Regions from separate parts of the Cellvibrio sp. ARAG 10.3 genome, predicted to be linked through region 3. Evidence: predicted binding sites of a transcription regulator. Region 3 holds the regulator's gene; each other region holds the start of a gene.
The links. Region 3 encodes PhoB, which activates phosphate uptake and scavenging genes when phosphate is short. Its sites were predicted from a motif close to TGTCATAAANNTGTAACA; they were not measured.

Region 1: the regulator PhoB is predicted to act here: its motif matches at 5,317-5,334, upstream of ACSV5M_RS07515 (porin).
Region 2: the regulator PhoB is predicted to act here: its motif matches at 8,368-8,385, upstream of ACSV5M_RS10980 (PstS family phosphate ABC transporter substrate-binding protein).

The regions. Positions count from the first base shown of each region.
Region 1 covers NZ_JBPYCU010000004.1:251,141-261,831, reverse strand. The annotation lists gene ACSV5M_RS07535 (substrate-binding periplasmic protein) at 1-701, opposite strand, end outside; gene ACSV5M_RS07530 (AfsA-related hotdog domain-containing protein) at 1,073-1,870, shown strand; gene ACSV5M_RS07525 (HAD family hydrolase) at 1,907-2,596, shown strand; gene ACSV5M_RS07520 (EAL domain-containing response regulator) at 2,672-4,768, opposite strand; gene ACSV5M_RS07515 (porin) at 5,496-6,461, shown strand; gene ACSV5M_RS07510 (hypothetical protein) at 6,545-6,946, shown strand; gene ACSV5M_RS07505 (MlaA family lipoprotein) at 7,257-8,003, shown strand; gene ACSV5M_RS07500 (PilZ domain-containing protein) at 8,065-8,373, opposite strand; gene ACSV5M_RS07495 (SpoIIE family protein phosphatase) at 8,646-9,833, shown strand; gene ACSV5M_RS07490 (STAS domain-containing protein) at 9,836-10,318, shown strand; gene ACSV5M_RS07485 (TerB family tellurite resistance protein) at 10,329-10,691, opposite strand, start outside.
Region 2 covers NZ_JBPYCU010000007.1:114,477-125,167, reverse strand. The annotation lists gene ACSV5M_RS11010 (SDR family NAD(P)-dependent oxidoreductase) at 1-147, opposite strand, end outside; gene ACSV5M_RS11005 (FadR/GntR family transcriptional regulator) at 489-1,202, opposite strand; gene phoU (phosphate signaling complex protein PhoU) at 1,425-2,144, opposite strand; gene pstB (phosphate ABC transporter ATP-binding protein PstB) at 2,165-2,935, opposite strand; gene pstA (phosphate ABC transporter permease PstA) at 3,075-4,763, opposite strand; gene ACSV5M_RS10985 (ABC transporter permease subunit) at 4,781-7,066, opposite strand; gene ACSV5M_RS10980 (PstS family phosphate ABC transporter substrate-binding protein) at 7,272-8,243, opposite strand; gene ACSV5M_RS10975 (Yip1 family protein) at 8,462-9,079, opposite strand; gene ACSV5M_RS10970 (ClpXP protease specificity-enhancing factor) at 9,314-9,721, opposite strand; gene ACSV5M_RS10965 (glutathione S-transferase N-terminal domain-containing protein) at 9,785-10,423, opposite strand; gene ACSV5M_RS10960 (ubiquinol-cytochrome c reductase) at 10,508-10,691, opposite strand, start outside.
Region 3 covers NZ_JBPYCU010000001.1:587,918-598,608, reverse strand. The annotation lists gene ACSV5M_RS02540 (MipA/OmpV family protein) at 1-543, shown strand, start outside; gene ACSV5M_RS02535 (carbohydrate-binding protein) at 598-2,961, opposite strand; gene ACSV5M_RS02530 (class I SAM-dependent methyltransferase) at 3,273-3,890, opposite strand; gene ACSV5M_RS02525 (acyltransferase) at 3,991-4,713, shown strand; gene phoR (phosphate regulon sensor histidine kinase PhoR) at 4,869-6,143, opposite strand; gene phoB (phosphate regulon transcriptional regulator PhoB) at 6,289-6,987, opposite strand; gene ubiA (4-hydroxybenzoate octaprenyltransferase) at 7,110-8,009, opposite strand; gene ACSV5M_RS02505 (chorismate--pyruvate lyase family protein) at 8,028-8,615, opposite strand; gene ACSV5M_RS02500 (HU family DNA-binding protein) at 8,812-9,087, shown strand; gene ACSV5M_RS02495 (dicarboxylate/amino acid:cation symporter) at 9,143-10,450, shown strand; gene recQ (DNA helicase RecQ) at 10,488-10,691, shown strand, end outside.

The DNA of each region.
Region 1 (10,691 bases), on a different contig from region 3:
CCCTCGGCCTTCATCGCGGCAATGGCTGCGTTGACTTGCGGCATGATGTCCAGGTTAGGTGAGTTTTTGGAACATTGAAACAAAAGCGGTATCTCGGTTAACGGGAAAGGCTCGCCCAGTTGATCGGCCACACCTTCCTGCTCGGCCAGGTAGAGCAGTGTTGGGATGGCTCCCACAATACCATCCAGTCGACCCCGCGCGATCTTGCGCAAGCCGATCAAATAATCCGTGTCATATTCTTTATAGATTTTGGTGTCTTCATCGAAGCGCGGCGTCATGGTTGCGCCGCGTATTACCGATAGTCTGAGTGCCTGGATGTCCTCATAAACGGTTATTTCCGTCCCCTTGCGTGGGATCACACCCATCGGATGATAGGATATAACATCTCCCTTCACCACCAGCGTATCGGGCCGTGGAACCAGAATGGTGCAGTCGTGAGAGCCAGTTTCAAGTTCACGATCCACCCGGGCAAAAGGTGTAATCGTGATATCGATCTTACGGTTGATGCGTTGCGCAATTTCGTTGACCAATTCTATGAATGCACCCTCCATCTCTCCCGCCTCGTTAACAGAGGCCCAGGGTGCGACATCTATGGTAATAAAAGACAGCTTGTTCGCAGGCGCCGCTGTACTGGTCAGTGCCATGAGCGCTAGCAAGAGTCCGACGAGATGTTGATGGAATTTTTTTATGAGCCTTGGCATTGCAGTACCTTCACAATGAGTTCGATTAACCAAGCATAGTCCCGGAAACGGTGCTTTGCCTTCTCTCCAAGTGTTTTGATTGACAGCATCCTGCCATGTGAGGACGGACATTATCGGAGCGTCCTGATTTACGTCTGGCACATAAACCCCTTCTTGTTTTTTTGCTGTTTATTTTTCCGCTTTGCCAAATGTTCCTAGTCTTCACCCATACAAGTCAGTATAAATCTAATGAGTGCCCTTGTGCGAATCTTGATCAGCTTGATGCACGCAAAAGGCACTCAGGACAAATTTTCAGGATGAAAATTAACGCAGTAATCATACAAACGATCAGGTGATCGTAAATTTTCTAATTAACTCTATTGAGGTGTTTTATGCACAATCGAATCTTACTTGTTGTTGGTGACAAATTTGCAAATTATGTAAAAGGCAAAGACGCGGTAACCTTATCGCAATTGCGGGGCTTGCTGAGTTTGTCCATACCTTTACCGAATCAGGGTGTAACACTTTTGGTTCCAGGGCAAGGGCTGGGTGATGACAGTGTTGCCGAGTTACTGAAAGAGGCTGCTGCATCGCCGAATCTTGCCTTCTTTGATTTCAGCTTATGGCATAACCTGCCGAAGCGTGCCGGGCGTGCACTCAGTCACAAACACCATTCAGCCAATACCCTGATTTCTGAGCCGCGCCAGTTATCGGCAGATCTTTTTGAGATGCACATGATGATCGATGAGAATTGTGAGTTAATGAACGATCATCAAAGTGGCCAGCACGTACAAGGAATGATCCTGATTGAGGCTGCGCGGCAAGCGATCGTTGCGGTAACCGAGGCTTACCTGCTGCCGAAAAACGGAATCGAGTATGCCTTTGTGTTAAATAACCTTTCTGTGAGCTACAGCCATTACACCTTTCCAGTCGGTGCGGTATTGCGCTGCAACATGATAGAAAAGTCCGTCGACAATCCAAAGCGTTTAAGCTTCGAAGCGGAAATTCTGGTGGAGCAATGTGGGCAGGCGGTATCCAAATTCATGTTATCAATCGGTGCAATGGAAAAGGTACGCATCAGCAAAGGCGAAAACATGCAGGCGTTAAAGACGCAGTCAAATTATCTCGCTTATGTGGCTGCCAACATGCAAGAGTTTGACGAGCCGGTTAAACATGTTGAAAACCTGTGATGACGCTTATCATTCCACTCAAACGGAGATTTCTCTATGAATGCTGCACTGAAAAACAAGCCTGATGGTGTCGGTTATGCTTTTTTCGATGTCGACGATACATTGATTTCGGTTAAAAGCATGTTGAGTTTTCAGGACTTTTGGTACGAGCGATTTAATGAGCATCAAGCAAGAGAGCTTTACTACAAGGATCTGCGTCAACACATGCATGAGAGTGCATCCTGGGAAGTATTGAACCGGCTGTATTATCAGCATTTTGCCGGTCGCCGGGTGGCGGACGTTGAACAATGCGGTGAAGCCTGGTTTGCACACATGGAAGAGAAGCATCCTGATTTGTTCCATAAGGTTCCCTTGGCGGAATTGAAACGTCATCAGGATGAAGGTCGAGAGGTGGTATTTGTGTCAGGCTCCTTCCCGGCGATCCTTAAACCGGTAGCCCGGGTGACGAAGGTCAGGCACATTCTCTCTACCTTAATGGAAGTAGAAAACGAATGTTACACGGGGCGTATTCTCACTCCCCAGACGATTGGCGCGGGCAAGGCGGAAGCAATAAGAATATTCCTGGCGTCGGTGAATGGTGTGGCGGAACATTGCTATGCTTACGGCGATGATATTTCAGATTTACCTATGTTACAGAGCGTCGGAAAACCAACTGTCGTGAGAGGCGGAAGAGGTTTGGAACAGCGGGCGCAGGAACTTGGATGGCGAATCATATCGCCAGTATAACGGTCAACAGAATTCTATAAATTATCTAATGGGCTGCATCTCCATTGCTAAAACTCCTGCTCCGGCAGGAGTTTTTTAATGCAGAGGCGTTTCGCTCGGCGCTTCCCAGGGCTTATTGATTTTTTCACGCAAATCCTTAAAGGGCCCGGGATAACTGAAAAAATACCCCTGTGCGTGGTCACACCCTTGTTTTTGCAGCAACTGCCGTTGTTGGTCGTTCTCAATACCTTCCGCAACAATCTCCATATCCAGGCCGTGTGCCATGGTAATTATTGTATCTACCAGCCGGTGGGTATTGGGATCTTCACAAATCTGGCTGACGAAGCCCCGGTCGATCTTCAGTGTTTTGAAAGGGAATTTCTGTAGATAGGCCAGTGATGAATAACCTGTGCCGAAGTCATCGATCGACAGCCTCACGCCCAGGTCACAAAGCGCAGTGATATTAATCTGGGTTTGGGGATCATTTTGCATAATGACCCGTTCGGTGACTTCCAGCTCCAGTTGTGTGGGCGACAGGTTATTGATGAACAACTGATGGGCAACAAAATTGGCATAGTCCGGGATTTGCAGCTGCTTGGGCGACACGTTCAGAGACAAACGCAGCGGACGCTTTGACTCATGCGCCAGTTTGGCCGCGTCGACACAGGCAGTGGCCATTACCCACTTATCAATCTCCTGGATAATACCGATGTCCTCCGCCATGGGGATAAAGTTCACCGGCATCAGCAAGCTGCCATCAGGCTGGCGCCAGCGCACCAGGGCCTCAAAGCCAACCATCATATTGGTGTTGATGTCATAGATGGGCTGGTAGTGCAATTCCAGCTCTTCCAGCGCGATAGCCTGGCGCAGCCGCACTTCAAGTTCAAGCCGTTGCATCAACTGGGTATTGATGTCTTCAGTAAAGAAATGGTACCGATTGCGCCCCAATTCCTTTGCCTTGTACATGGCCAGGTCAGCGTTACGCTGGATCAGGTTAGCGCTACGCCCATCTTTGGGGGAGAGAGCAACACCAATACTGGCGGTGACGAAATATTCCTTGCCCCCGATAAAAAACGGCTGCGCAAATGCAGCGATAATTTTTTCCGCGACCTTTTCGGCTTCTTTGGGTGTGCTGATGTCGGGTAGGATAATAATGAACTCATCGCCCCCCATACGGGCAAGGATGTCACCGTTGCGGATACAGCCGCTGAGGCGGCCAGCAGACTCTTTCAGCACGTCATCGCCGCAGCTGTGGCCGAGGCTGTCGTTAACATTCTTGAACCGGTCGAGATCGATGCACATCATCGCCGTCTGGCGGTGATTGCGCGCTGAACTCTCCAGGGCCACATTCAGGTGCTCCAGCATCAATACCCGATTGGCCAGGCCGGTCAGGTCGTCATAGTGGGCCTGACGCAGCAGCCGTTCTTCGTAACTGCGCCGTACCGTAATGTCTTCTTTAATGATGACAAAGTGTGTCAGATCGCCGGTGTCATTGCGCAGGGGCGATAGGCTGACAAATTCCCAAAACACCTGGCCATCGCGCCGGATACTGCAAAACTCACCACGCCACTCCTGGGCATTGCTGATGCTGTGACGCATGGCTGCCATGGCATCGGCGCTGGTCTGGTTCAATAAGGTGAAACCAAGATCACGGCCAATCGCTTCATTGGAGGCGTAGCCGGTAATTTGTTCATATTTGGGATTAACGTATTCGATCTTGCCTTCAGGATTGGTAATTAACACAGAGACCGGGCTTTGCTGAACTGCGCTGGATAATATGCGCACCCGTTCTTCGGCGAGGCGTCGCTGGCGACGTACCTCCGCTTCCCGAATCTCCCGCTCGATGGCTGGCACCAGTCGGGCGAGAGCTTCTTTATTCATAAAGTCATGGGCGCCTTGTTTGAGCAGGCTGACGGTATCTTCTGCGTCGACAGCGCCGGAGGTAATAATGAAGGGGATATCCTGGCCGCTTTCCTTGAGCGTCTGCAAGGCGGCCTCGGCACTGAAGCGAGGCATACTGTAGTCGCACAAAATGACGTCCCACTCCGCTTTGGTCAGGGCGTCCAGCATGGAATGGCGTGTTTCAACGCGTTCGGTATAAGGAATAAACCCGCCACGAGCGAGTTCAGCGGTGGTTAACTCCGCATCCGCTTCGGAGTCTTCGATGAATAATACATTAAGCGACTTGCCCATTAATCCTATCCACTTGTTCTGCAAACTTGCTCTTCAATTCTTATTTGCTAACTGAGTCCCGGTATCTCTGGGTACGCCTGCGCGACCTCTGCCTCACCGCACAGGCGGCACATCAAGCAACTAATCACTGTGAACGGAGATGAATGTATCCTTATAAAGCCGCTTCACTTTACGGTGGCGGCATTTAAAAATCCAGCATTTAACTGAAAAAACTCTTGAAAATGATGGACTTATTTACGCCCTTCCACGGCAAGACATAGGCTGCCGATAGTTATTTTCGGGATGTGGCCTGTACGTATTTCTACTTTTATGTACCAGCATACGACGGGCTTTTCTATCGAGCATGGCAGCAGATGTTTTCTTATGCCGCTTTTTGCGACTCAACAAGAAATTTTGGCGCAATAATCATTATTATCTATTTCCCACCAGAAACTTGCCGGTAAGTTGTCATGCTGATCGCAGATAATTTTGGTAAGTAGATTTCATTGTAGGTTCTTAGGCATTGAAAAAAGAATCAACGATGTGTAAAAAGGCGGTGGCATTTTGTATGTCATTATTTCGCAATAAATTTTTAATGCGGAGTTAACCAAATTGTAACCTAGTGGTTGAGTGCTTAAGAAGCTCACGGCGCCATCGGTATTGCTTGCTATACGTTGCAATCAGATTGCGCTTCTCGGTCCAACTCCAAGGATCAGAACATTCCAAAAATAATGTCAGGGGACATTCCATGAAAAAAGCATTATTACCTGCTGCTATTGCAGTATTTCTTCCGTTGAGTGCTATGGCTGATGTAACTGTCTACGGCAAGGCGAATGTATCGCTGCAAAACGCAGACGAGGGTGGTGATTCAAAGATCGAATTGGTCAGCAATGCCTCACGCATTGGTATTAAAGGCGATGAAGTAATTTCTGACGGCCTTAAAGTGATTTATCAATTTGAATACCAGACCGAAATGGATGACGGTATTGGTGGCAACGGCCAAACGTTCGGTCAGCGCAATATCTTCATCGGTTTGCAAGGCAAGGCCGGTACCATTATGGGCGGACACTTCGATACACCCTTAAAAGCCGCCCAGGAAAAAGTAGACCTGTTTAACGATCTTGAAGGCGATCTTGCAAACATTTTCAATGGTGAAACGCGAGCCAGCAATATTGTTCAGTACGTTACCCCCGGTTCCTTCGGTCCGTTCACCGCGACTGTGGCGTATATCACTAAAGAAAATGATGATGTTGATGATGGTATCTCTGCGTCGCTGGGTTACAACACATCCAATGTATACCTCGGGGTAGCTATGGATCAGGACGTGCAGGCCGAAGGTATTGATATTGTCCGCGCAATCGGCCGCGTTAATCTTGGTCCGGTGCAGTTGGGTGCAATGTTCGAGAGCACCGACATTGATGGTGTGGACGACAGCGATGGTTTCCTGGTATCAGCATTGTGGAATTTGAATGACGCTTGGGCACTTAAGGCTCAGTATGGCGAGTCTGATTTTAAATTAGCACCTACTGCGTTGGATGCCGAAAGTGTCAGTGTGGGTATCGATTATAAGTTATCCAAAAATGCGGTTATCTACGGTTACTACACCGCGATTGAAAATGAAGGCATAACGGCTGTTGATGGAGGCGGTAACTCTTTCATAGCTAACCTGCGCGACGACGATTACCTCGGTATCGGATTGGATCTGAAATTCTAGTCTTGATGTTGCAGTCATCGTCATAACGTAAAAAGGGTGCCTTGGCACCCTTTTTACTAGGTAAAAAATAATCGGGAATTCTGATGAAACAGTTATTTTTGGTATTGTTGTGTATCGGCTGTGCACACATCGCTAATGCTGAGGAATGCGAGCTGGCTGTGGATGTGGCGGACTCAATGAATGTCAATGCGTCCAATGAGTGTGAAGATACAGAATCCGGATTGAATGGTGTGGTGCGCGGTTGGTTCAAGCGCGATGAGGCATCATCGTCATCAACATCCAGTGTGCAAGCGACCACGGACCGGCCTCGCGGCTCGGCAAAGATGTCGCCGCCAGTTAAGGATGCAGAGTCCCTCGCGAAGGCGCGCTATCAACTCTTGTCAGTTATCGGTCAGGAGTGTGTGCAAGGATTTCGGGTTACTGATGAGCTGTTTCTGCCCGTCGAGAATGCGCTGACCATCAGATTGCGTTACGAGTGCCTTTAAGATTTCTCACAATCTGTAGTGCTTCAGGGCACTGCCGTTTATTTTTTTTAATAACCCTTTAAACATCGCTTGTTACTTTGGCCATAATGTATGGCGCTGTTGTCGTCATCAAGAGCTTTCGGTAAAGTGGCAGCCTGCCTCAGGGCACCATCTTGATGGCATTGATGGTTCAATGGCATTGATTTGAGAATGGATTTAAACATTGACGTAAGAGTTGCCGTAGGAAAAGGAACCATCGACAAGCCTCACACTCTCTGTCCTCGATGTTGATTTCCAGCCCTAGTACTCAATTTCAGATGAGACCCCAACTGTGAGAAAAATTAACGATCTTCTCCGCAAATCTATCGTGGTTACCGGTTTGTTGGCGTCGGTAAGTTTAAGCCTACCCGGCTACGCCCAGGATGAGGCTGATCCCTGGCAAGGTTTTAATCGTGCCATGTTCGCCTTTAATGATGTGACTGATCGGTATCTTTTCAGGCCATTGGCAAAGGGTTATGTATTTATTACCCCGGGCTTTGTTCGGAAAGGCGTGGATAATGTGATTGATAACGTTATGGAGGTCCCTAACGTCCTGAACGACGTGTTACAAGGTAAAGGCAAGCAAGCAGCTAACGATACCGGTCGTTTCCTGGTAAACAGCACCGTGGGTTTGGCCGGATTGTTCGACGTGGCCCAGCATATGGGAATGGAAGCTAATGAAGGTGAAGATTTTGGGCAGACGCTCGCCGTTTGGGGGGTCAAGCAGGGGCCATATATTGTATTGCCGTTGTTTGGTCCGAGCACATTGCGCGATGGTATTGCCATGCCAGTGAATGTCTACTCTGATCCCCGCACTTATATCGATCATGTGCCGACCCGCAATACCGTATCGGGTGTGTCCCTGCTAAACACCCGTGCCAATTTGCTTGATCTGGAGCGGCATATCACAGGGGATCGCTACACATTTATCCGGGATGCCTACCTGCAAAGACGCCAGTTTCTGATTAACGACGGAGAAGTAGAAGACGATTTCGGGCTGGAAGATGATTTTGGTGATGCGGAAGATTTTGGCTATTAGATCGAGTCTCTCCAAAAAGCATCTTTCGAGCAAATCGAGTCCTCCTAAAACACAGAAGCCCTCATTTGAGGACTTCTATAATTTCCAGGCCTAACTCATGGGTTCCGCTCTCATTGGGTATGGAACGTACTATACGGGCCTTGGCTTTAAGAGTGGGGTTGTGTCCATGATCTGATGAGACTTCCACATCCAGTGTTGTACCGACAGGAAGACTTTCACCCGTTTCGACCCGCATGCCGCCGCCGCTGAGATCCAGGCAATTCCCCTCAAACACCCGTTGATCTGCCGAAAGCGTTGCCGTCAGCGGAGCGCTGATTTTCATCCGGATGAAATCTCTTTTCTCGCTATAGGCTTTATCGGACAAGCTCATGGTGCATTTCCTCGTTATCTTCATGATAAAAAGTCGCCATGCGGGCGGGCGACTGTGATAGACAGCAGGAACAGACAATAAAAGTATCAGCGGGTAATGAGAGTCTAGCACAGGGACCCCGTGCTCAAGTTGGGTTCCCAATGCTCAAGATAGGATTAAGGTACGTCAAAAATGGTGATTTGAACAGCTTGCTTAAGGCCAGATAAGAGAGTAGTGTTATGCGCCTTGCAGCGTTTATAACATGATTCCACAGGTGTCTGACAGGGCTAGGGATGACAGACAGAAGTAGAAAACTGCTCATCATCGACGACGATACCCTTGTTCGTCAGAGTATCGCAACATACCTTGAAGATAGCGGCTTTGAGGTTACACAAGTTGCCGATGGCAGCTCCGGTATCCGCGCTATTGATGAAAGCCTTCCTGACCTGGTCATTACTGACCTGCGTATGCCCGACCTCGACGGTCTGCAAGTCCTGCAGCAACTTCATGAGCAGCTTCCCGACTTACCTGTCATTGTCATCTCCGGAGCCGGGGTAATAAGTGACGTGGTGACCGCGTTGCGTCTGGGGGCTCGCGATTATCTCATCAAGCCTATTATGGACATGGAGATGCTGGTGCACTCCGTGCGTAAGGCGCTTGATCATAGTGACCTGATACGGCAAAACCAGCGTTACCGGGACAAGCTTGAGCAGGCCAATCGCGGTTTGCGGGAGCATTTGCGTATTTTGGAGCGTGACCAATTGGCCGGGCGTCAGGTGCAGCGCCGGCTGATGCCTACCCGGCTGCATACGCACGATGGTTATGACGTCGGGCACTATATTGCCCCCTCGTTATATCTCAGTGGCGACTTCGTAGATTATGCCCATATCAAAAAACGCTATTTGGCGTTCTACCTTGCCGATGTATCGGGCCACGGGGCTTCGTCGGCGTTTGTCACGATATGGCTCAAGCATATTGTCAGCCGCATGGTGCGAGAAGAAGGGCTCTTTGGCGATGAGGATTCTTTTGAGCGTGGCACTGATGCCATGCTGCAAATCATCAATCGCGAATTGAATGAAACGCGATTGAATCATCACCTCACTTTCTTTGTCGGAGTAATAGATACCCTGACAGGAGAGATGCGTTATGTGGTGGCGGGGCATTTACCAATGCCGATACTGGTGACCGCTGAAGGTGCGAAGTTTCTGGAAGGCTTTGGTAAGCCGGTGGGTATCTTCAAAAACGTGACATGGCAAATTTATACGCTACAGTTACCAGAGGAGTTCTCATTAATTTGTTTCTCCGATGGGGTGTTGGAAATATTGCCGCAAAAAGAATTGCTGGATAAAGAAGCCCATCTACTGACTTTAATCGCGCAGCGGGGGCAAAGCCTTGAGTCTGTATGCGATGCATTAGCGATAAAAGAAATTGGGGAGACTCCCGATGATATCGCTATATTGACGATTACCAGAGGTAAATAAACATGCGACCCGGGCAGATTCTGGTTGCCGATCATGAAGGCGTCTACGTGATCAAGATGGTAGGCGATGTCCGTTTAACCTTGTGTATTTCGTTTGATCAATTCATTGATTCCATGTTCAGCGCCGACAATTTTTCTGCCGTGTTATTTGACCTGTCAGAAGCTGAAGCCATTGATAGCACCACACTCGGTTTAATGGCCAAGATTTCTCTACAAGGCCAGGACCGGCATAATATTATTCCCGTCATACTTTCCACAAATCCAAGTATTAACCGTATTTTGCAAACCATGGGTTTCCAGGATATTTTTACCATTGTGAGCGAATTGAAGACCCCGGTCAGTCCCGCACGCGAATTGACGGCTGATGTAAATGATGAGCTTCAGGTGAAGGAAAAAGTATTGGAAGCCCATAAAATTTTGATGGGTTTGAACAAGGAAAACAGCGCAACCTTTCGCAATCTGGTAAAAATGTTGGAATGCAACTGACTGCCAGCGATTATTTACCTATGTCTGCTCGGACGATACTCTTCGCGCGAATAAATTCTGAATGGCTGATATGAATAAGATCGGCTACTTTACGAATTACATACTCTTCATATTTATCGAGTTGATTGTCCGCATAGGCAATTTCCCACATGCCTTTGATTAACTCAAACTTCTCCGCGTTGGAGCATTCGTTGTTGATGAGCTGCGTAAATTGATAAAACGAGGTTGCTTCGGCTGCTTCAGCCTTGGCAAGCTCGGCCAACTCAACCAATTGTTCGTGGGGCAGGGAGAATTTGCGTTCCAGCAAGCGGATCAATGCATCAAGTTCGACACTGTCCATCACATGGTCGGCAGTGGCGACTTCAATTAGCAG
Region 2 (10,691 bases), on a different contig from region 3:
ATCCACAAAGGCTACCGCGGCATCCTGTACGGCAAAGGCTTCCACCAGACTGGCACCTATACCGCTGGCACCACCGGTAATAAATACCTTGCGCGATGCCAGGCTGGCATAGCGCGTATAGCCCTGATGGGTCGAATAGCTGTACATGTCATTAAACTCCCGCGACGTTCAGTCGCCGCTGGCTTGGCTGAAACCGGGGTTTCAATCCAGTGGAGGAACCGGTTAACCCCGGCGCTGTGTCCTGTGAGACTGGCGCCATTTTACCTATGTTCCCCTGTGCATCATTTATATCTCCGACAACCATCTTCCAGGCTCCCGTGCACTGCAGGGGAGCATAGCGGACCGGCACGACTTTACCATAGGCACTTCGGGTGCTGCGCGAGTCCTTCCGACAAAGGGAGCGCATCCTGCCAGAATTCAGGGCGCGGGTTCAAGGTAAGTGATTCCTTGACCAAGGCCCTGTCTTTATGGCGGAAACGTGAGGTACCTCAGGATTTACGGCTATTGATAGAGTTGTTGATCAACTGCTGGGCCTCTACCAGCAGTGAACGGACTGCAGCGTTAGCCGCGTCGGGTTTGCCCGCGCAGATCGCATCGTAGATCTTCTTGTGATCGTCGTAGTTGGCATTGAGCACCCCTTTTAATTGATTGGTGCTCGCAATACTTACCCGCAGTGCGACCTGGATGAAATCGCGCAATTGGAAGAAAAACCGGTTGTTGCTGGCGGCGAGGATCGAACAGTGGAAATCGATATCCGCTTCTAGGGGATCATCTTTGCCTTCATCGGCACTTTTCATACGCGCCAGGGCAACGCCTATGGGTTTAATCCGGTCTTCATCCTGACAATTCTCTGCGGCCAGGGCAGCCGCTTCCGGTTCAATCGCCAGGCGCAACTGGGTGAATTCTTTCAGAAGTTCCAGCGAGGGTCGGGAGTTCAGCGTCCAGGTCAACACATCGGGATCAAACATATTCCAATGGGTGCTGGGCATTACCCGGATGCCTTGACGCGGGCGGGATGCGATCAGCCCTTTGGCGGTCAACATCTTTACCGCTTCACGGGTTACGCTGCGGCTGATATTAAATTGCTGGGATAACTCGGCTTCCGTGGGAAAGGTTTTATCGACAGCGTATTGCCCCTGAATAATGGCAGCGCCTAATTGGTGGGTGAGTTGGTAAGTAAGATTACGCCCGGCATCTAACATGGTCTTTTAGCCTATTAATATTATGTATGTGCATTATATCCGCAGGTAGTAGCCAAGGATAGCTACATGATCGAGGAAAAAACGACCACATTATGAAGAGCTAAACGACAGCAAGGCAAGCCTGGCGCCTTGTTCAAGGTCACAGGAGTGGAAAAAGTTATAACCGAGATGGGCGGACCGGACCGGGAATTCACCCGATCCGATCACGCAAAATCACACGACTTATTCAGAGTCCTGGATTTGTTCGGCAATGTCATCCAGGCTGGTGTGGCGAACATCCTGCCCCTTGATCAGGTAAATGACATATTGGGCCAGATTACGCGCGTGGTCGCCGATGCGCTCCAGCGCGCGCAGCGACCACATGATGTTTAATACGCGCGTAATGCTGCGCGGATCTTCAATCATAAACGTGATCATCTCGCGCATGGCGGTGCCGTATTCCATATCGACCACCTTGTCGGTCTGCACAACGTGCAGCGCCATGTCCATATCCAGCCGCGCGAACGAATCCAGTGCGTCCTGCAACATCCGCGATACATGGCCGCCGATATGACGCACTTCCACATAACCGCGCGGCGCCACACCATCGCGATTTAATGCGATGGCCTGGCGAGCGATCTTGCTGGCTTCATCGCCGATGCGCTCAAGATCGGTGATCGCTTTGGTTACCGCAATCACCAGACGCAAATCACTGGCTGCCGGTTGGCGACGCGCCAGAATGCGCACGCATTCTTCGTCGATGGAAATCTCCATCTGGTTGACGCCCTTATCGCCGCGCACAACCTGTTCTGCTTTTTCCAGATCCGCATCAATCAACGCCTGGATAGCATCATTCACCTGCCGCTGGGCCATGCCGCCCATCTCCGACAAATGCTTTCTGATATCGTCCAGCTCGATGTTGTATTGCTGGGAAATATGGTGAGTATGACTGGTGATGTCCATAACCATCTTGTGTCTCCGCCTTAACCGTAACGACCGGTAATGTAATCTTCAGTTTGTTTCTTCACCGGATTGGTAAAGAGCGCATCCGTTGCCCCATGTTCCACCAGGTCACCCATATACATAAAGGCTGTAAAATCCGAAACCCGTGCCGCCTGTTGCATATTGTGGGTCACAATAACAATGGTGTATTTGTTCTTCAGTTCGTAAATTAATTCTTCGATTTTTAATGTGGAAATCGGGTCCAGTGCTGATGCAGGCTCATCCAGCAGAATAACTTCCGGCTCAATTGCAATGGCACGCGCAATAACCAGACGCTGCTGCTGACCACCGGATAAGCCGAAAGCATTATCGTGTAAACGATCTTTCACTTCTTCCCACAATGCAGCACCGCGCAATGAATTTTCCACCACGGTATCGAGAATGCGCTTGGATTTAACGCCTTGCAGACGCAATCCGTAAGCCACATTTTCGTAGATGGATTTGGGAAATGGATTAGGCTTTTGAAACACCATGCCCACCTGACGGCGTAATTCAGGGACATCCACATCTTTAGCATAGATGTTTTTTCCACCCATCAGAATCTCGCCTTCAATGCGGCAGCTATCAACCAGATCATTCATGCGATTGAAGCAGCGCAATAGCGTGGATTTTCCACAACCTGATGGACCGATAAAAGCCGTCACCTTTTTTTCTGGAATGGCCAGGCTGACATCATTCAATGCCCGCTTTTGATCGTAGTACAAATTCAGGTTTTTAACTTCCAGTTTGATGGTTTCATCAGTCAATGACATAGTCGTGTTTGCCTGTGAGTGAGGTCGGGTGTTGGCCATATTAATGGTGGTATCAGGCCGAGTCCGCTCAGCCGGTTGGTTAGCGGTGGACGAGGTAATTTCCAATTCGGACGTTTCTAGCATGATTGTGCTCCGCTTATCAATCGGACGCGCTGCGATATTTTTCACGCAGATTGTTCCGGATTTTGATGGCTGCGATATTCAGGATGACGATCAACATCACCAGGACCAGGGACGTGGCGTAAACCAACGGGCGCGCTGCTTCGACACTGGGGCTTTGAAAACCAACGTCATACACATGAAAACCCAAATGCATGATTTTTTGATCGAGATGCAAGTAGGGGTAATTGCCGTCGACCGGCAAGGTCGGCGCCAACTTCACCACACCCACCAACATCAGTGGTGCGACTTCTCCCGCTGCGCGTGCGATAGCCAGGATCAAACCGGTCATCATCGCTGGCGTTGCAAGGGGTACAACAACTTTCCATAGGGTTTCCGCTTTGGTAGCACCCAATGCCAGGCTACCCTGACGAATGGTACTGGGGATACGCGCCAGACCTTCCTCGGTTGACACAATGACCACCGGCAAGGTGAGCAATGCCAGGGTTAATGAAGCCCAAAACAATCCCGGGGTTCCGAAGGTCGGTGCGGGCAAGGATTCGGGATAGAACAGTTGATCAATGTTGCCCCCGAGGAAGTACACAAAAAAGCCAAGGCCGAACACACCGTACACAATGGACGGTACACCCGCGAGGTTGTAGACCGAGATACGGATCAGCCGCAGCACTGTGCCCTGGCGAGCATATTCGCGCAGGTAAATCGCCGCCAGTACCCCAAACGGCGTCACCATGATGGACATGACGATCACCATGGTTACCGTACCAAAGATTGCAGGGAAAATACCGCCTTCGGTGTTTGCCTCGCGCGGCTCGTCAGTCAAAAACTCCCAAAAGCGTTCCAGGTACTGACCGCTTTTGGCGATCACACCCATGTCATTTGGCCGGGTGATTCGCACAATTTTTTCAAAGGGTATGACGACTTCTTTGCCGTCTGCCGTGGTCGTCAGCAACTGATCGCGTTTGGTGCGCGCCAGCACTTCATCACGCTCGGCTTTGATCGTCAGGTATTGTGCATCCAATTCGGCCCGCCGCTCAGCAATCTCCGCCTGCGCGTTGGCCAGAGCTTCGCCACTGACGCCATCCAATTGCAACCGCCGCTCCCGTAAACGCAAACGCTCCAATCCATTGTTGATACGCCCAATGTCGACTTTCTCAATGTGCCGCAATTCGGCAAACAAGGTCACACTGCGCTTAGCTCGTGCAGCCAGCTCCTCCCAAAAATCATTTGCACCATAACGGCTGACCGTTTTACCGTCTTCACGAATTTCCACCGGAAAACCGTAATAATTTCCCCACTCGCGACGCTCGATCACAATTGCCGCATCGGGATATTCCCACTCGTCCATGCCGGTTTCGAGGTACCACATAAAGTCTCGCGAGCTAACATCGCGGTTGCCCTGTTTGATCAGGTGACGCGTTACCAATTCCACATTGTCGGGCACGGTGTACCCGTTATCCCGTGCGACCGCGGCCGGAATCACTTCATTGCGCACCGCCTCGCCCATCACCGCATAGCGATTGCCTTCACGGTCCACAATGCTGGTATGGAGGATATCAGCGGGCCAGAAGTGGCCGAAGCCGCGCACCGCAATCAAGGCTAACAACCCGATCACCATGACCATGGAGAGCGCAACGGCGCCGCCGTTTAACCAGATCCAGGGTGCTCCGCTTTTGTACCAACTGGTGATGCTGTTTGATTTGGTTTTCATAGTCATCTCTCCAGACATCACAGGCTGCTGTAACGTTTACGCAAACGCTGACGCACAATTTCAGCAAGGGTGTTCACAATGAAGGTCAGTGCAAGCAGGGCCAGGGCAGCAAGGAACAACACCCGGAAGTGGCTGCTGCCGACGGCAGTTTCAGGCAACTCCACCGCAATATTGGCCGACAAGGTCCGCATACCCTCAAAGATATTGAAGTTGACGATAGGGCTATTACCCGTGGCCATTAATACAATCATGGTTTCACCCACGGCGCGGCCGAAGCCCATCATCACCGCCGAAAAAATACCGGGACTGGCCGTGGGCAGAACAACACCCACCATGGTTTGCCAGCGAGTGGCGCCCAGAGCCAGGGAACCTTGGGTCAAGTGACGCGGCACGTTAAATAATGCATCTTCCGCGATGGAAAAGATGGTTGGAATAACCGCAAACCCCATTGCGATCCCCACCACCATCGCATTGCGTTGATCGTAGGTAATGCCGTTGTCGGTAAACCATTGACGCATGCTGCCGTCAAACAACAACACTTCCACATGAGGGCTGGCCGCCACGCAGGCCCAACCGGTCAGCAGTATCGGAATAACCAGAATGACCGCTTCCCATCCATCCGGAATCCAGGTGCGAATGGCCGCCGGTAAACGGCTCCAGATAAACGCCACGATCAGCATCATGAGGGGCATCAGAATAAGAATGCTGAAGGTGGCCGGGAGGTGGTTTTCAATAAAGGGTGCGAGCCATAAACCCGCAAGGAAACCTAAAATAACGGTAGGCAGGGCTTCCATAATTTCAATGGTGGGTTTGACGTAGCCACGCAACTTCGGGGTCATGAAATAGGCGCTGTAGATCGCACCCATAATGCCCAGCGGGATCGCAAATAGCATGGCAAATATGGCGGCCTTGATAGTCCCTATCGAAAGAGGAACCAGGCTCATCTTGGCTTCCGACGCATCGCTGCCTGAAGAGGCCTGCCAAATGTATTCGGGCTCCGAGCGACCTTCGTACCAGACTTTTTGCCACAGGGAGCTGAAGGAGATCTCCGGGTGTTTGTTCCAGACATCCGCAACCAACACCTGTTGCTTGTCATCCATGGCCAGCAGACGGCCGTTGATGGGAGAGATCGCCAGATGCTGGATGGCGCTATCGGCAAGTGGCTCAACCAGTAACGTACGGGATGATGTTCCGTAGTAAGCGCCCACCGTTCCCCGGTCATCACCTACCCAGAAGCCGCGACGATTATGTTCGGGGGTAATCGTCGTGATCTTGCCGGGAAGTGATTCAAAATCTCTTACGGGTTTTAGGTGATAGAGGTTGTCCGCGTCGCGTACCAAAAACCACTGGCTGACATGACCGGTATCAGTGCCTATAGCGAGAGAGCCGGTACCGATCAAAAACTGCATTGCGGTAACCTGACCCCGCTCAGTCGGTACCGTTTCGCCGAGTTGGACATTCCCAGGTTTGGAAATATCAAATAGATAGAGGTTGGCCCGGTCATCAGCAACAACCAGATGCTGACCGGTCCTGCCTACCTGAATCGCTGTTGCTGATGCGCCCCCCGGCAAGGCGGGAAGCGGATAGATATTTTGCGTCACCCGTGTCACACCCAGGATGCTTGTGCGTGCGGAAAAGACACCCAGCAATAATCTTTTATCTTCGGTCGCTGCGACGACGTACACCGCGTTTGAACCTTGCTGAATCGCGAGCTGGCGTAACGCAGCACCCTGCTCGTCCAAGACTATTGGTTGTTCCCCCAACGGGTATCCCAGGCCGGGGGTCACCAGGCGCTTATCATTCGGATAACTCAGTGCGTATTCCGGCTTCGCAACACCAATCTGGCCATTGGAAAAACCGTACACAACCAAACCGTCTGCTGCGGTGCCGGTTCCGATAGCCGTGAGCTCTGCCTGTTCCGGCACCGGCATGGTTTCGGTCAGGATCACAGCACCGTCATCGGCTCGGAAAAAATTGACGCTGCCCTGCTGATTAAAGCTGGCTCCGATTTCTTCGTAACGCTCCAAAATCAAATGGGCAGTTCGATCTGCGGGAGTAGACGCGGATGAGGTGTAGGTTTTAGTGACATCCACCGAACTGCTGCGCAGTAGGGGGAAAACTTCAGAAAACAGATAGAGGAAGATAAGTCCTAATGCACCGACAACTGCCATACCGGCAGCGGCCACACCGTAACGCGACACAGCGTCGCGAATATTGCGAACTTTACGCAAACGTGCCCGTTGTTGTGCATCTGGCATCAGGCTGGTGGGGGCCTGCTCTGCGGTGGAGAGTAGCTCTGACATGATCAAAAAGTCCCGGGCAAGAAAATTTCTGGGCGCCTGTCTGATGGCGTGAGAATCCTAACAACCGAAAATGACACTTTTGTTACAAAAGCGTAATACTACAAAAATGTTTCAATTTAATTACCAGTGGTGATCGCCTTATCACTCACAAACAAAAACCGCCGGCATATGCCAGCGGTTTCGTTCAACCATGAACCATCGGGAATCACAGTTGCAGGTCTTTCATTGCCTTGGCAGATACGGCCGCCGGCAAAGGAATGTAACCATCCCGCACCACGACTTCCTGACCCTGCCTGGAAAGTACCATCTTCAGGAACTCAGCTTGTAGCGGATCAAGTTTACGATTGGGATGTTTGTTGATGTAAACAAACAGCGTCCGGGACAGCGGGTAAGAACCATCCAGCGCGTGCTCAGCGTCCGGAGGAGAAAACTCATCGCCGTCTTTTGCAGCCATAGGAACAGCGCGCACGCCGGAGGTGATGTAGCCGATACCTGAGTAACCAATACCGTTGATAGATTCTGATACACCTTGTACCACAGAGGCTGAACCAGGCTGCTCGTTAATGCTTGCCTTGTAATCGCCACCACACAGAGCTACATCTTTAAAGTATCCATAAGTGCCAGATACAGCGTTACGACTGTAGATTGTGAAATCACGATTCGCCCAGGCACCAGTCAAACCCAATTCACCCCAACGGGTAATATTTTTGTCGTAACCACATTTGCGCGTTGCGGAGAAAATGGCATCCGCTTGGGCAATCGTCAAACCTTTAATGGGGTTGTCTTTGTTGACATATACCGCCAGTACGTCGATCGCAACCGGAACAGCCGTAGGCTTGTAACCATGCTTGGCTTCAAACGCTTCAATCTCGGAAGACTTCATCTCACGGCTCATCGGGCCAAAGTTAGAAGTACCTTCAGTCAGGGCTGGTGGCGCAGTAGAGGAGCCGGCACCCTGAATCTGGATGTTCACGTTGGGATAAAACTTGGCGTACTCTTCTGCCCACAGCGTCATCAGATTATTCAAGGTATCGGAACCGATACTGTTAACATTACCGGATACGCCGGAAATTGCCTTGTATTCGGGCAGATCCGGATCAACCGCTGCTTGCACCACTGCTGCACAAGCCATAGAACCGACCAAAGCCAGTCCTGTTAAAAATTTCTTGGCGTTCATTGAGCGCTCCTGAATTTATTTGGACAAAAGACTTAAAAACTCGTCTGTTAGCAGGTGAGATATCTCGACCCTGCGATGCACTCTAACGATGCTTTGTTACAGTTATGTGACCAAGCCAAATTTGTTTCATAAAAACGTCACATGTCAATTTTGTGAATACCCAATGAAAAACGGGCGGCCTAAGCCACCCGTTTCAGATCACCACTCTGGAACATGAATCAGTTAGTGTAGACCGGCCCGAAACCCGAACCCCACACAATAACTGTTGCCACCAACACAACTACTGCCAACACCAGACCCACCGTGATAACCGAGCTGGCATAAATAAAGCCGCGTTCTTTAGGGATGTTCATCAGGATCGGAATACCTTCATAGATCAGGTAAACCGAATAACAGGCCGCCACAATAAACACGCTGGCAACAACCCACAACTGGGGATAAAGCAAGATGATACCCGCCAACATCATGGGCGCCGATGAATACACGGCCAAGGCAGTACCTTCATAGTGACGCTGGCTGGCATCATCGGCAACACCGAAGCTGCGCGACATCCAATTGATGTATTCACCCAAAATATAAACCGCTGCCAACTGTGCCACATAGGCACCCACACATAACCATAAAGCGCTTTGGGCAGTGAGTTTGACCACGCCGCCATTCCCCACGCTCCAGCCGATCTGCGTCACACCGAAATAGGCCGCGATGACAGGAATCAATGCCAACAAAGGTGTGTGAACCAGAAATACGCGAATGAATGAGTGACGCTCATTGCGAATTCTTTGCCATTCACGGTCAGGATTAATAAAGACACCGAGGGTATGCTGCAACATCGCCATAAAAATACTCCAGATAATTCATTTTTATTAGAACGTCTTTAGTATCAGCCAGTTATTTGAGGCCTACAAAGAAGTTATCGAGATATTAGAAAAGCGGTAATCAACAATAGTTCTAATAAATAGCACTTAGGTCTAAGTGCTATTTCATTTAGATCAACAATACTGAAGCCAATGAGCAGCAGTTAACGATTAGTAACAATAAGGCCACATCATTGTTGGCCTTGGTAACACGGCTCATTTAACAACGCGCAAACTGGGGCGTTTTTGAGAGGGATCACCACCGCCCACCGGTGTCGGTTCGGGTGGCGATGGGGGACGGGTATTGGATTCTGCTTCAAACATCATCCCCTGACCATTTTCCCGAGCGTATATACCTAACACAGCGCCACAAGGAATAAACAAGTCAAACGGCACACCGCCGAACCGGGCGCTGAATGAAATAGCTTCCAGTCCAATAAACAGATCTTTCAGTGCCGATGGCGCAATATTTAAAATAATCTGGCCATCTTTATTCACGTATTGCTGAGGCACCTCGACACCTTGAACATGGGCGTCTACCAGAATATAGGGCGTGCAATTGTTGTCGACTATCCATTCATACAACGCACGGATCATGTAAGGCCGACTGGATGTCATGGACATGGATGACTCACTCCATTGTTACGTATCGTTTAGTGCGGGCTGCCAGGTTCAGAGGCTAGGCACTCAAGCCTTGAACATCTCTCGCTCCGGCTCTGTCAGGCTGGCTTGAAACGCGTCGCGCTCAAACAACCGTTCCATATAATTCAGGAGAGGTTGAGTTTGTCGCGTCTTGGGCAGTTCAATTTCCATCAGTGACAGGCGCCAGAGAATAGGACCAAGGCAGCAATCTACGATCGTAAAATCATCGCTCATAAAGAACGGTTTCTCGGAAAAAATTGGGGCAATACCGACAAAACTTTCTTTTAGCTCTTTGCGCGCCCGGGCAATATGTTCCTTGTTTTTACTGCCCAGAATGGTATCAACCAAAGGCGACCAGTCACGCTCCAAACGGTACATCCACAGACGACTTTTTGCTCGCGCTACGGGGTAAACCGGTAGCAACGGGGGATGGGGAAAACGCTCATCAATGTATTCCATGATCACTTTGGATTCATAGAGCGATAAATCATCCCGATCAACCAATGTTGGCAAGGTATTATAGGGATTTAGATCAGCCAACTCCTCGGGCTTGTGTTTTGGATCAACATCCACCACTTCTACAGTGACGCCTTTTTCCGCCAATACGATCCGTACGCGATGACTGTAATGATCCCGCGCATCGGAAAACAACGTCATGACTGAGCGTTTACTGACCACTCCCATGGATTGCACCTCAATAACCTCAACCTTAAAACGAAAACGGGCGGTAAGAGTACCGCCCGCAGCAACGCGCTACCTGACCAAACCTTAGTGAATACCTTTCCAGTACTCACGATTCAGTAAGTAGGTGAAGACAAACAGAACGGCCAGGAACAAGAGTACGAACACGCCCATACGTTCACGCTGCATGGCAGCCGGCTCACCCAGATACTCCAGGAAATTCACCAGATCGTAGGTGGCGCGATCAAACTCCTCTCCCGTCATAGTACCT
Region 3 (10,691 bases):
TTCAACCTCAGCATGAGCGCCTCCATTACGCCAGAGAGCGATGAAAATGAATTGCGTGAAGGTATGCCGAAACTCTATTCCACCGTTGAATTCGGGCCGGCGCTGAATATTAATTTAACCGGCGATAATTTTCGGGAAGGCTGGATGATGCATTTACCGCTGCGCGGTGTAGTTGCGGTGGGCGGCGGCGATACCGACTATGTTGGCTGGCTTGTCCATCCGCAACTCGCTTTTCGCACCGAAATTGAAAAATGGAATTTCACCTTTCGCACTGGCGTGTACTACGCCAGTGATGATTACCACGATCACTACTACACCGTTGCAGAAGAATACGCGACCGCAGCGCGCCCGGCATTTGAAGCCGACGCCGGCTACAGCGGCTGGAGCAATTCCTGGGCGATGAGTCGCGCGATTGACCATTATCGCATCGCATTTTTTATTCGTTATGATAATTTGCGCGGCGCAGAGTTTGAGGAAAGTCCATTGGTGGAAACAACGGATTCGGTGGCGGGCGGCCTGGCGTTGATCTGGGTTATTCGATAAACAGCCGGGACGGCGGGCAATCTGATTCCGTTCAGATTGCCCACCGCTGTAACCTTAGATCAGGCTATTTAAATACACTTCCAGGTTGGTATACATCGAATCCAATGAATAATCATTGCGGTCATTCGGGTTAAACGGATTCAAACCCCGCTGCTGTTCCCACGCATCCGGCATACCGTCGCTGTCGCTATCGTCTGGTGCGGCATCGCTGTAAAGCGCAACCAATCCACCGACTTCATCCTGGCTGTCGATGATGCGCCCGGTATTACTGCGAACTTGCTGTACAACACGCGCATCAATCGCATCGCGCGCGAGTGACGCACCGGCCTGATTCAACACATCGTCATAGGCTTGCTCTGCACTGACCGTCGGTACCGAAGGAAAATTCCAGCGCGAGCTGCGTCGTTGCGCACTGGTAAAATTCGGGAACATACTCCAACCGTTGTCCACGCCGTCACGCACCCCGTTCATATTGTTATCAAGTTTGTTACCGGATTGGTAGGTCAGGATGCCTTCGGTCTTGACTTCATCCCACACGGAATTGGCATTGCGTGAATCGTTATTGGCGATCACATAGTTGTTAACATAGTTGATCTCCACAATACCGCCCGCCGAACCACCAATGGATTCACCCGAACGCGTACCCCAGCCGTAGACAACATTGTTAACAAAATCCAGTTGGCCTTTTATTGATGGGGTTGTCTGATTACTGCCTGCACCGGGGTTACGCATATCGTGGTGCGAATACAGGTTGCGATAAAACGTACTGCCGCCTTCACCGTTACCGCGAATTAGCGAACCGAAACCATGGTTACCTTTATCGTGATAAGAGTCATTCAAACTTTCCGACACAATAGAATGTTGTACCGTTACATAATTTGAATAGGTTACCGACAAGGTTTCATCGATTGCCCAGGACGTTGATACGTGATCAATGATCACGTTGTTCGCCACCAGCACGTCCAGTGCGCCCGCCGTACTGCCTTTTAAGTTGCCATTACCTTTTGAGGGCTTGCCGTTTTCTGCTAATGCATTGAAATCGCCGCAACGGAAACGCATGTAACGAATGATGATGTTATCGGCATTCACCGTAACGGGATAACCCGCAACCGTAATGCCATCGCCCGGCGCCGTTTGACCGGCAAGCGTGAGATTGGGCCGTTTAATATCGAGCTTGGATTGCAACAGGATATTGCCTGATACCGCAAACACAATCGTGCGCGGGCCACTGGCTGACGTAATCGCGTCGCGTAGCGAACCGGCACCATTGTCATTGAGGTTGGTCACGATATAAACATCGCCACCACGCCCACCGCTGGTCAGACGACCGAAGCCGACCGCGCCGGGAAAAGCCAGTACTTCACTACTGGCCGCACTGCTACTGGAATTGCTCGACACGCTGCTTGCTGCAGCGCCGGATACCGTCATGTAATCCATATTCGGACCGCCATTGCTCGTCGTCGCCAGGGTGCGGATAGTGTTGGTCCCTGCGTGCAAATTGACGTTGATACTGCGGGTTGTCCAACTATTCCAGGCACCGGTGCCGGGGAATGACATATTGCCGTTTACCGATGCACCATTGACCAGAATATTCATCGCGCGATCTGCTGTTGTGCCGTTGGCAAACCGGAATGTCAGGGTTGCACTGCCGGCATTGGCCCGATAAATCGTCCACTCCAGGGCACTGCCCACCTGATTATCATAATTAACAAAACCGGAACCGGTGTAACCGCTGTGATTGAATTCCACCGCACCGCTGGTGATCACGCCACCTTCCGCTTCGTAGGTGGTCGCGACCGACGGCGCACTGCTGGCACTCGACGAGGACATTGGCGCAACGGAAGATGACATCAGGGATGACGAGCTGGCGACCGACGCGCTTGAGGAAACGGGCGCGGAACTTGAAGCGCTCGATACCGAGCTCGATAAGACACTCGACAAAGCACTCGAACTTGCGACGCCGGTTGCGTTATAGACCTCAAATTCTGCAATGGCCGGTGCCGCGCTGGCATCGACATACAAACTGATTTTTTTCATGCTTACCGCGCCGAGATTGATCACCCGGTTTGCGCCGATGGCGTTACCGGCAGATAAGACTTCATCGGTTTCATGATTGCGCAGTTGCCAGTTCGTCACGCGGTTGCCGGCTTCACGCAGTACCACCGTATTAAAGGTTTGTGCAGTGCTCCATTTCACCGACACCCGTTGGTTACTCGTGCCGCTCGCTTGCGAGGCGGAGTTGATATTGCCGTCACGCACCGTTTTCGTATTACTGAAACCGGAACCGTCCGCACCGGCGCCCGGACCAGTAAGGGCCAAGTTGCTGCCGAGATTCTGTGCCAGGGAAATATTATTGATACCGAGTGCCAAGCCTGCGAGCAGCAGACCGCGCACCATAGATTGATGTAAAGGTTTCATAGGATTACCTGTAGGTTATTGTTATTTCTCTCACTTATTTTTACGCCAGGGTAAAGCGAGGACCCCGGCGTGAGGGAATTATGCAGGAGTGATCGATGAAGAAACCAGTAACAGGTATCGGTTTGCGTGTTTGGGGAGTTGTCGGATTACGCTGCGCTAATCCGACCTACTTGACTATCCGTCGACGTGGCGCCCGTAGGTCGCGTTAGCGGCACAGCCGCGTAACCCGACACCCCCACAACAATTCATAAAAATAATGCAGAAGCAAAAAAATTCCGCAACATCAGTCCTTCGGATAATCGTTACAGCGCCTAAATTCGGCGCAGTATGCCGAGACTTTTCACCAACGGTAATGCTTCAAATAAACCAGAGGCTTGCGCCAGTTTCCAGATTTCATAAGGCGGGCGCCCGCCGTCGGCGGGGTTGGGGAAGACGTCGTGAATCGCCAGGAGGCCGCCGCGCATGATATGGCCGGCCCAACTGCGGTAGTCCGTTAATGCGGCGTCCATACTGTGGCCGCCGTCGATAAATACCATGGCCAGAGGTGTGGCCCACTGGCGGGCGGCCAGTTGCGATGGCGCAACAATCGGGATTACCGTATCGAGCAAGTCGGCGCGGATCAGTGTTTGGCGAAAACTGGGGAAACTGTCCATTAATGCGGCGCGCGCGTCATAGAGTTCGGGGTCGTGATATGCCTCGCCGCGCTGATGTTCTTCCGAACCGCGATGGTGATCCACCGCATACAAGACCGCACCGGCCGCTTTACAGGCAGCACCGAGATACACCGTGGATTTTCCGCAATAACTGCCCACTTCCAGACACGGACCGTGTTGTGCCGCTTGCGCGGTATGATGATAAAGCGCCTCACCTTCTTCGGCGGCAAGAAAACCTTTGACGCTATCGATATCCAGAGGCAAAGTGACGGGCATAATCGCGTTCCTGAATGACATTGCGCGGCATTCTAACAGTTGAAAATTTTTTTGCCGACTGTCATCACACCAACACTCGTCAACTCCATGGAAATATCCTGTGCGTCGCAATACCAAACCTTACTGGATAAAACGCATCAGCACCCTGTGCAATCGCTGGTACGTTAAACATTTTATTCGCCCGCAATTTGATGCTGCGGGAAAGTATCTGGAGATTGCCCACCCGCGTCACCTGGAATTATTCGGGCGCAACATCCGCATCGGTGATCATGCCCATCTTATTGCCGCCACGGACAATAAAATTCGGTTGACAACCTGGTCCGGCAAGCAAGGGCAGGGTGAAATTGTGATGGGTGATTATTGTTTGATTTCTCCCGGCGTCAGAATTTCAGCGGCCCGATCCGTGCGCGTCGGCAACAATTGTATGCTGGCCGCCAATGTGTATGTGAGCGATAGCGACTGGCACCATGTGTACAACCGTATCCGCCCGTTTCGCTGCACCAGGCCGGTGGTGCTGGAGAACAATGTCTGGCTGGGTGAAAGTGTGATGGTATTGAAAGGTGTGACAATCGGTGAGAACAGTGTGATTGGCGCGGGCTCGGTGGTAACCAAAGATATTCCGGCGAATGTGGTCGCGGCGGGCAACCCGGCGCGGGTGGTTAAAAAAATAAATCCGCACCGCCGGATGTTGAAACGTGAATTGATGTTTCGCGATGCAGAACATTATTACCACAATCAGGATGAACTGGATCGGTATATGCTGGCCAACAATGGCTGGTGGAATTGGTTGCGTAGCGTTTTCTTTCCGAATAAAAACGATTGATGCCGGATTACGCCTTCGGTTAACCCTACAATGCCTCTTCGAAAAGAAAATTGGTTTGCGACTGAAAGATCGCGTCGGATTACGCTTCGCTAATCTGACCTACGGGTATGGGGTTTATGTAGGTCGGGTTAGCGAAGCGTAACCCGACAAAAATCTCAATGAAGCGGAAACACGCACGTGAAGACGCTGCCCTTACCCACTTCACTGGTAATTTTTAATTCGGCATCGTGACGCAACAGCACGTGTTTAACAATGGCCAAGCCTAAACCGGTACCACCGGTGCTGCTGTTGCGGCTGGCGTCGACGCGGTAGAAGCGTTCGGTCAAGCGGGGGATGTGTTTGTTTTCAATACCCGGCCCATTGTCACTGACCGCGAAATAACAATTCTGTTTATCCTTCCACAAGCGCATGGCGATCTTGCCTTTGGCCGGAGTGTATTTCACGGCGTTAACCACCAGGTTGGAGAAAGCGCTGTGCAGTTCTTTTTCGTTCCCCAGCAATTGAATATTGCCATCGCAGGTCAGGGTGATTTCCTGTTCCTTATCGCCACTCAATGCCACAGCTTCATTGCGAATAGAATGCAGCAACGGCTCCAGCGGAATCAGTTTCTGGTTGTGGCCCACCTCGGTGGTTTCCAGTTTTGATAACACCAACAGGTCATTGATCAGCAATGCCATGCGCTGTGTTTGTTGCTGCATTTGTTGCAGGGGTTTTTGCCAGGTCGGGCCCAGGTTATTGTTGTCCGCCAGGGTTTCCAGGTAGCCACTGATCACCGTCAACGGCGTGCGTAACTCGTGCGAGACGTTGGCAATAAAATCCTGGCGCATCTGTTCCAGGTTATGAATCTGGGTAATGTCGCGCACCAGGATCAGGCGTTCATTTTTACCAAAGCGGGTAATCTGAAATTGCAGTTGCTTGGAGGAAAAACGCGGTGAGGGTAATTCCAGTGGCTCGCTGTAATTGCCTTCTTCAAAGTAACTGACAAAGCGCGGGTGACGAATAAAATTGATGACCGACAAACCCTGGTCTTTGGTGTGAAAACCCAATAAGCGTTGGGCTGCGGGATTCCAGAAATCCAGGTGACCGCGCCAGTCCAGCAGGATCACGCCGTCTTTTAATGCAGAGGTGATTTCCTGCACGCGATTGATCACCGCTTGCAGGTTTTCCCTTTCCTGGCGCTGGTGACGTTGCAGGTGGTAGATATTGTCGAAAACGTCGCCCCAAATACCCGTGGCCTCGGGTGGCTCTTCGTCGTTTTTGCGCAACAGCCAGCGGTTGAGCCGCGACATTTGCCAGAGCATGTAGGCAAGATACGCCAGGACACCGATATCCAATACCAGCAATAAGTGTCCGGTCAGCCAGCCCAGTAACAGACAGATCGCGACGAAGATCGACAGGCGCTTGAGTTCGGCGCTAAAACCTTGCAGCAAAATAGTGAGCCTCTTTCACAACCATCTCCAGCAGAATATTTTCACTCACTATCGCGCGGAAATATGACTTTTCTTCGCGCGGGATATAAAAATTTCTGCCCACCGGTCTTGTTGAAAACGCCTGTGCGTTTTTAACCGGTTTGAATTATGCGTCGGCCTTGGTGGAGAAACGATAACCGGTACCGCGCACAGTCTGGACCAGGTTTTCGTGGTTGTCGACAGTGAGGGCTTTGCGCAACCGGCGGATGTGCACATCCACCGTACGCTCTTCCACATAGACGTTGCCGCCCCACACATGGTCCAGCAGTTGGCTGCGAGTATAGGCTCTTTCCTGGTGGGTGAGGAAAAATTCCAGCAGGCGATATTCCGTCGGCCCCATATCAACCGCCTGGTTGTTGATCGTCACCCGGTGACTGGCCGGGTCGAGGCACAAACCCTGCACGGTAATAGGGTGGCCATTAACCTGCGGGTCAGCGCGGCGCAATACCGCCTTCAGGCGGGCGACCAGTTCGCGGGGGGAGAAGGGTTTGGTGATGTAATCGTCGGCCCCGACTTCAAGGCCCTGGATCTTGTTGTCTTCCTCACCTTTGGCGGTGAGCATAATGATGGGTACATCAGCAGTCACGTCGTCGCGCTTGAGGCGGCGCGCCAGTTCGATACCGCTGGTGCCGGGCATCATCCAGTCCAGCAGGATCAGGTCAGGCTTTTCATCCACAATCAACGCATGGGCGTCCTGTGCATTGCTGGCTTCGATACACTGATACTCGGCCATTTCCAGTGCGACCCGGAGCATGTCGCGAATGGCTGACTCGTCATCGACGATCAAGATTTTACGCCCACTCATAATTCTTACCTGTTACCCGCTGATGGCTGAGAGCAATTGTTGCAAGCGTATTAAATAAGCCCTGTGTTACAACTTTATGACAGCACAGGATTCAACGCAGCACCAGCAGCACCGGTAAATTCTCAGAGTTTGTCGGCCACCACGCCGATAAAGACGGCCAGACCCACCCAATTGTTGTTCATGAAGGCCTTGAAACAGGCCTCCCGCTGGCGAAAGCGGATCAGGTATTGTTGGTAGGCAAACAGCGCAGCGGCCACACCGAGGCTGATGTAATAAAAAGTACCCAGCTCGAAGCGCGAGCCGACCATTACCAGAGCGTAGAGCGTCAGGGCCTGTAACACGCCCGTCATCAGGCGGTCCTGCTCACCAAACAGGATGGCCGTGGATTTCACTCCGATGCGCAGGTCATCGTCGCGGTCCACCATGGCATAAAAGGTATCGTAGACCACGGTCCACAGCACCACAGCGGTATAGAGCAGCCAGACTTCCACACCGAGCGCCCCACTCTGGGCGGCAAAGGCCATGGGAATGGCCCAGGCAAAAGCCGCGCCCAGCACCACTTGCGGCAGGTGGGTGTAACGCTTCATAAACGGATAACAAAATGCCAGTAACACACCACCCACGGATAATTGAATCGTCAGGGGATTGGTTAATAGCACCAGGCCAAAGGCGAGCAAACACAATCCGATAAACAAGGCGATAGCTTCGCCACTCGATACCTGTCCGCTGACCAGTGGCCGTTCACGGGTCCGTTTGACATGGCCATCCACCTTGCGATCAGCGAAGTCATTGATGACGCAGCCGGCGGAGCGCATCACAAACACCCCCAGCACAAAGATCACCAGCACATCCCAGCGCGGCACGCCATCGGCCGCCAGCCACAGGCTCCACAGGGTAGGCCACAACAGCAAGAGTGCACCGATAGGCTTGTGCATGCGCATCAATTGCCAGTACAGGCGGATGCGTTGGCCAATAGATAAAGCGGGTTGTTTAGCGGCGGGGCGCTGGCTAGGTTGAGTCATAGCAGATTCTGTTGTCCGTTATTGACGATGGGTAGACATCAAGGGTGGCGGCGAGGCCAGGGTGTCGACAAACGCGTCCAGGAAGACTTCGCTCACCAGCAGCGGTTTATCCTCCAGGTAAAACACCGAACGCCGCCCCCACAAGGGCTTATCGCTGGTGAGCGGTTCCGGCACATAGCCATGATGGCGTTTCAGCCGGCTCACAGCAATGGCACTGCGCTGCAAGTGTGGCTGACTGAACAAAAAGGCCCCCAGTGGACGGGCGTCCTGTTTGCGCAAGTGCCGCAGGCTACCGGTCAGGCTGGTCAGGGGCAGCACGCTGCGGGCGAATACCCAGGGCTGCTGGTGGCCGCACAATACCACTTCGCGAATCAACGCCAGCTCCGAACGGTCCATGTTCAAACAACGCCATTCCGATAAGGCGGGCCGCGCAATCTGCTGACGCAATACCTCGACATGAAAATGATCGTGACTGCGAGCCACCAGACGCGCCGTAAGTGAACCTTTGTCCAGCAACCACTCACACAGCGCCGCCTCCGGGCGTTGCGCCTTGGGCCACTGCGCCAGCGGCTGCCATGTTACCCGGCCATTTATCGATAACCCCAAAAGTCGCTCCTGTCACACATGTCGGCAAACCAGCGCGGAATTCTAGCAGGTGGCACCGGGAGTTTGGCCGGCAATCGGTCCCGACCAATAAAAAGCTGCCGTTTTCACTGCCCCCCGGCGACCTGAGCGGGTACACTCCCGTTTGTCCAGCCTGCCACTACCGCGTCAGGACTATCGATACTTGAGGGCCCTTGCCATGCATAAAACTGATCTCGTCGATCGGGTTGCCGATCAAACTGATATGAGCCGCGACAAGGCGGATGCGGCGGTATCCGCCATGATTGAACACATCACCAATGCACTCAGCCGCGATGAATCGGTGTCGCTAGTGGGATTCGGCAGCTTTGTAAGAAGCCATCGCTCCGCGCGCCAGGGGCGCCACCCACAGACCGGCGATACCATTCAGATCGCCGCCAGCAGCAGTGTGTTGTTTCGGCCCGGTAAAGCGTTGAAAGACGCGCTGAACCCATAATAACAACCAACACCCGACTGAAACCCCACCACTGATAACAACGATCGAGGCTAGGATGACACTCACCAACCGAATCCTGCTGGGCATGATCCTCGGCATTATCGTCGGCATTTTGTTTAACCTGATTATCGCTATAGATCCGGATACCGGCCTACCGGTAACCGCCTGGGGCGCCTGGCTTGATCGGGTGTTGATCAACGGATTTCTGGACGCGGTGGGCCAGGTCTTTATCAAGTCGCTCAAATTATTGGTTGTCCCACTGGTGTTTGTGTCGCTGGTATGCGGCAGCGCCGCGCTCGGCGGCCACAGTCGCATGGGCGCCATGGCACTCAAAACCGTCTCGCTTTATATGCTGACGACTGCTATGGCCATCGCCCTCGCGATTCTGGTGGCCTCGCTGATTCAGCCCGGTGAAGATGTGGACTTGACCATGGCCACCGGTTTCAGCGCGATTGAAGCGCCGGGTTTGAAAGAGACCTTTATCAATATCTTTCCGGAAAATCCGATCCAGGCCATGGCTGATGGCAATATGTTGCAGGTAATTGTATTTTCCCTGTTGTTCGGCATTGCCATCTCCCGCAGCGAATCCCCCGCCGCACAAAACCTGCAAGCCTTCTTCAACGACCTCAACACCGTGGTAATCAAGATGGTGCTGCTGTTGATGCACATCGCGCCTTATGGGGTGTTCTGCCTGCTGGTGAAATTATTTTCTTCTCTGGGTATCCATGCCGTGGCGGACCTGGCGCTGTATTTTTTTACGGTGCTGCTGGTGTTGTTCTTACACGGCCTGGGCGTTTACGGTTTGCTGCTGAAATTATTGAGCGGCTTAAACCCGCTGATTTTCTTTCGCAAGATGTGGTCGGTGATGGTGTTCGGTTTCAGTACTGCATCCAGCAATGCCACCTTGCCGATCACCTTGCGCACCGTCGAAAACGATCTGGGCGTGGACAACAAAGTAGCGTCTTTCAGTATTCCCCTCGGCGCTACCATCAATATGGACGGCACGGCCATCATGCAGGGCGTAGCCACGGTTTTTATTGCGCAGGCTTACAATATCGACATCGGCCTGGGCGGTTACCTGTTGGTGATTCTCACCGCGACCCTCGCCTCCATCGGCACTGCCGGTGTTCCCGGCGTTGGCCTGGTGACACTGGCGATGGTGTTAAACCAGGTGGGCCTGCCGCTGGAAGGTATTGCCTTGATCGTCGGTGTCGACCGTTTGCTCGATATGATTCGCACCGCCGTGAATATTACCGGCGATGCCATGGTCTCTACGGTTGTAGCCAAAAGTGAAAACCTGTTGGACCGCGCGCGCTTTGAAAACACCAATAAAAATCTGGTGGATGAGATTTCCAAAGAATGATGCCGATGTTTATTACTCCAGTGTCAGGTAAGGATGCATGACCACACCCCACGCTATTCTCGAACATACCTTCGGTTACAACCGCTTTCGTGGTACGCAGGAAGCGGTGATCAACCATTTGATCGCCGGTGATGACGTCCTGGTGTTGATGCCCACCGGCGGCGGGAAATCCCTGTGTTACCAGATTCCTGCCCTGGCGCGCGCCGGTACCGGCGTGGTTGTTTCGCCTCTGATTGCACTG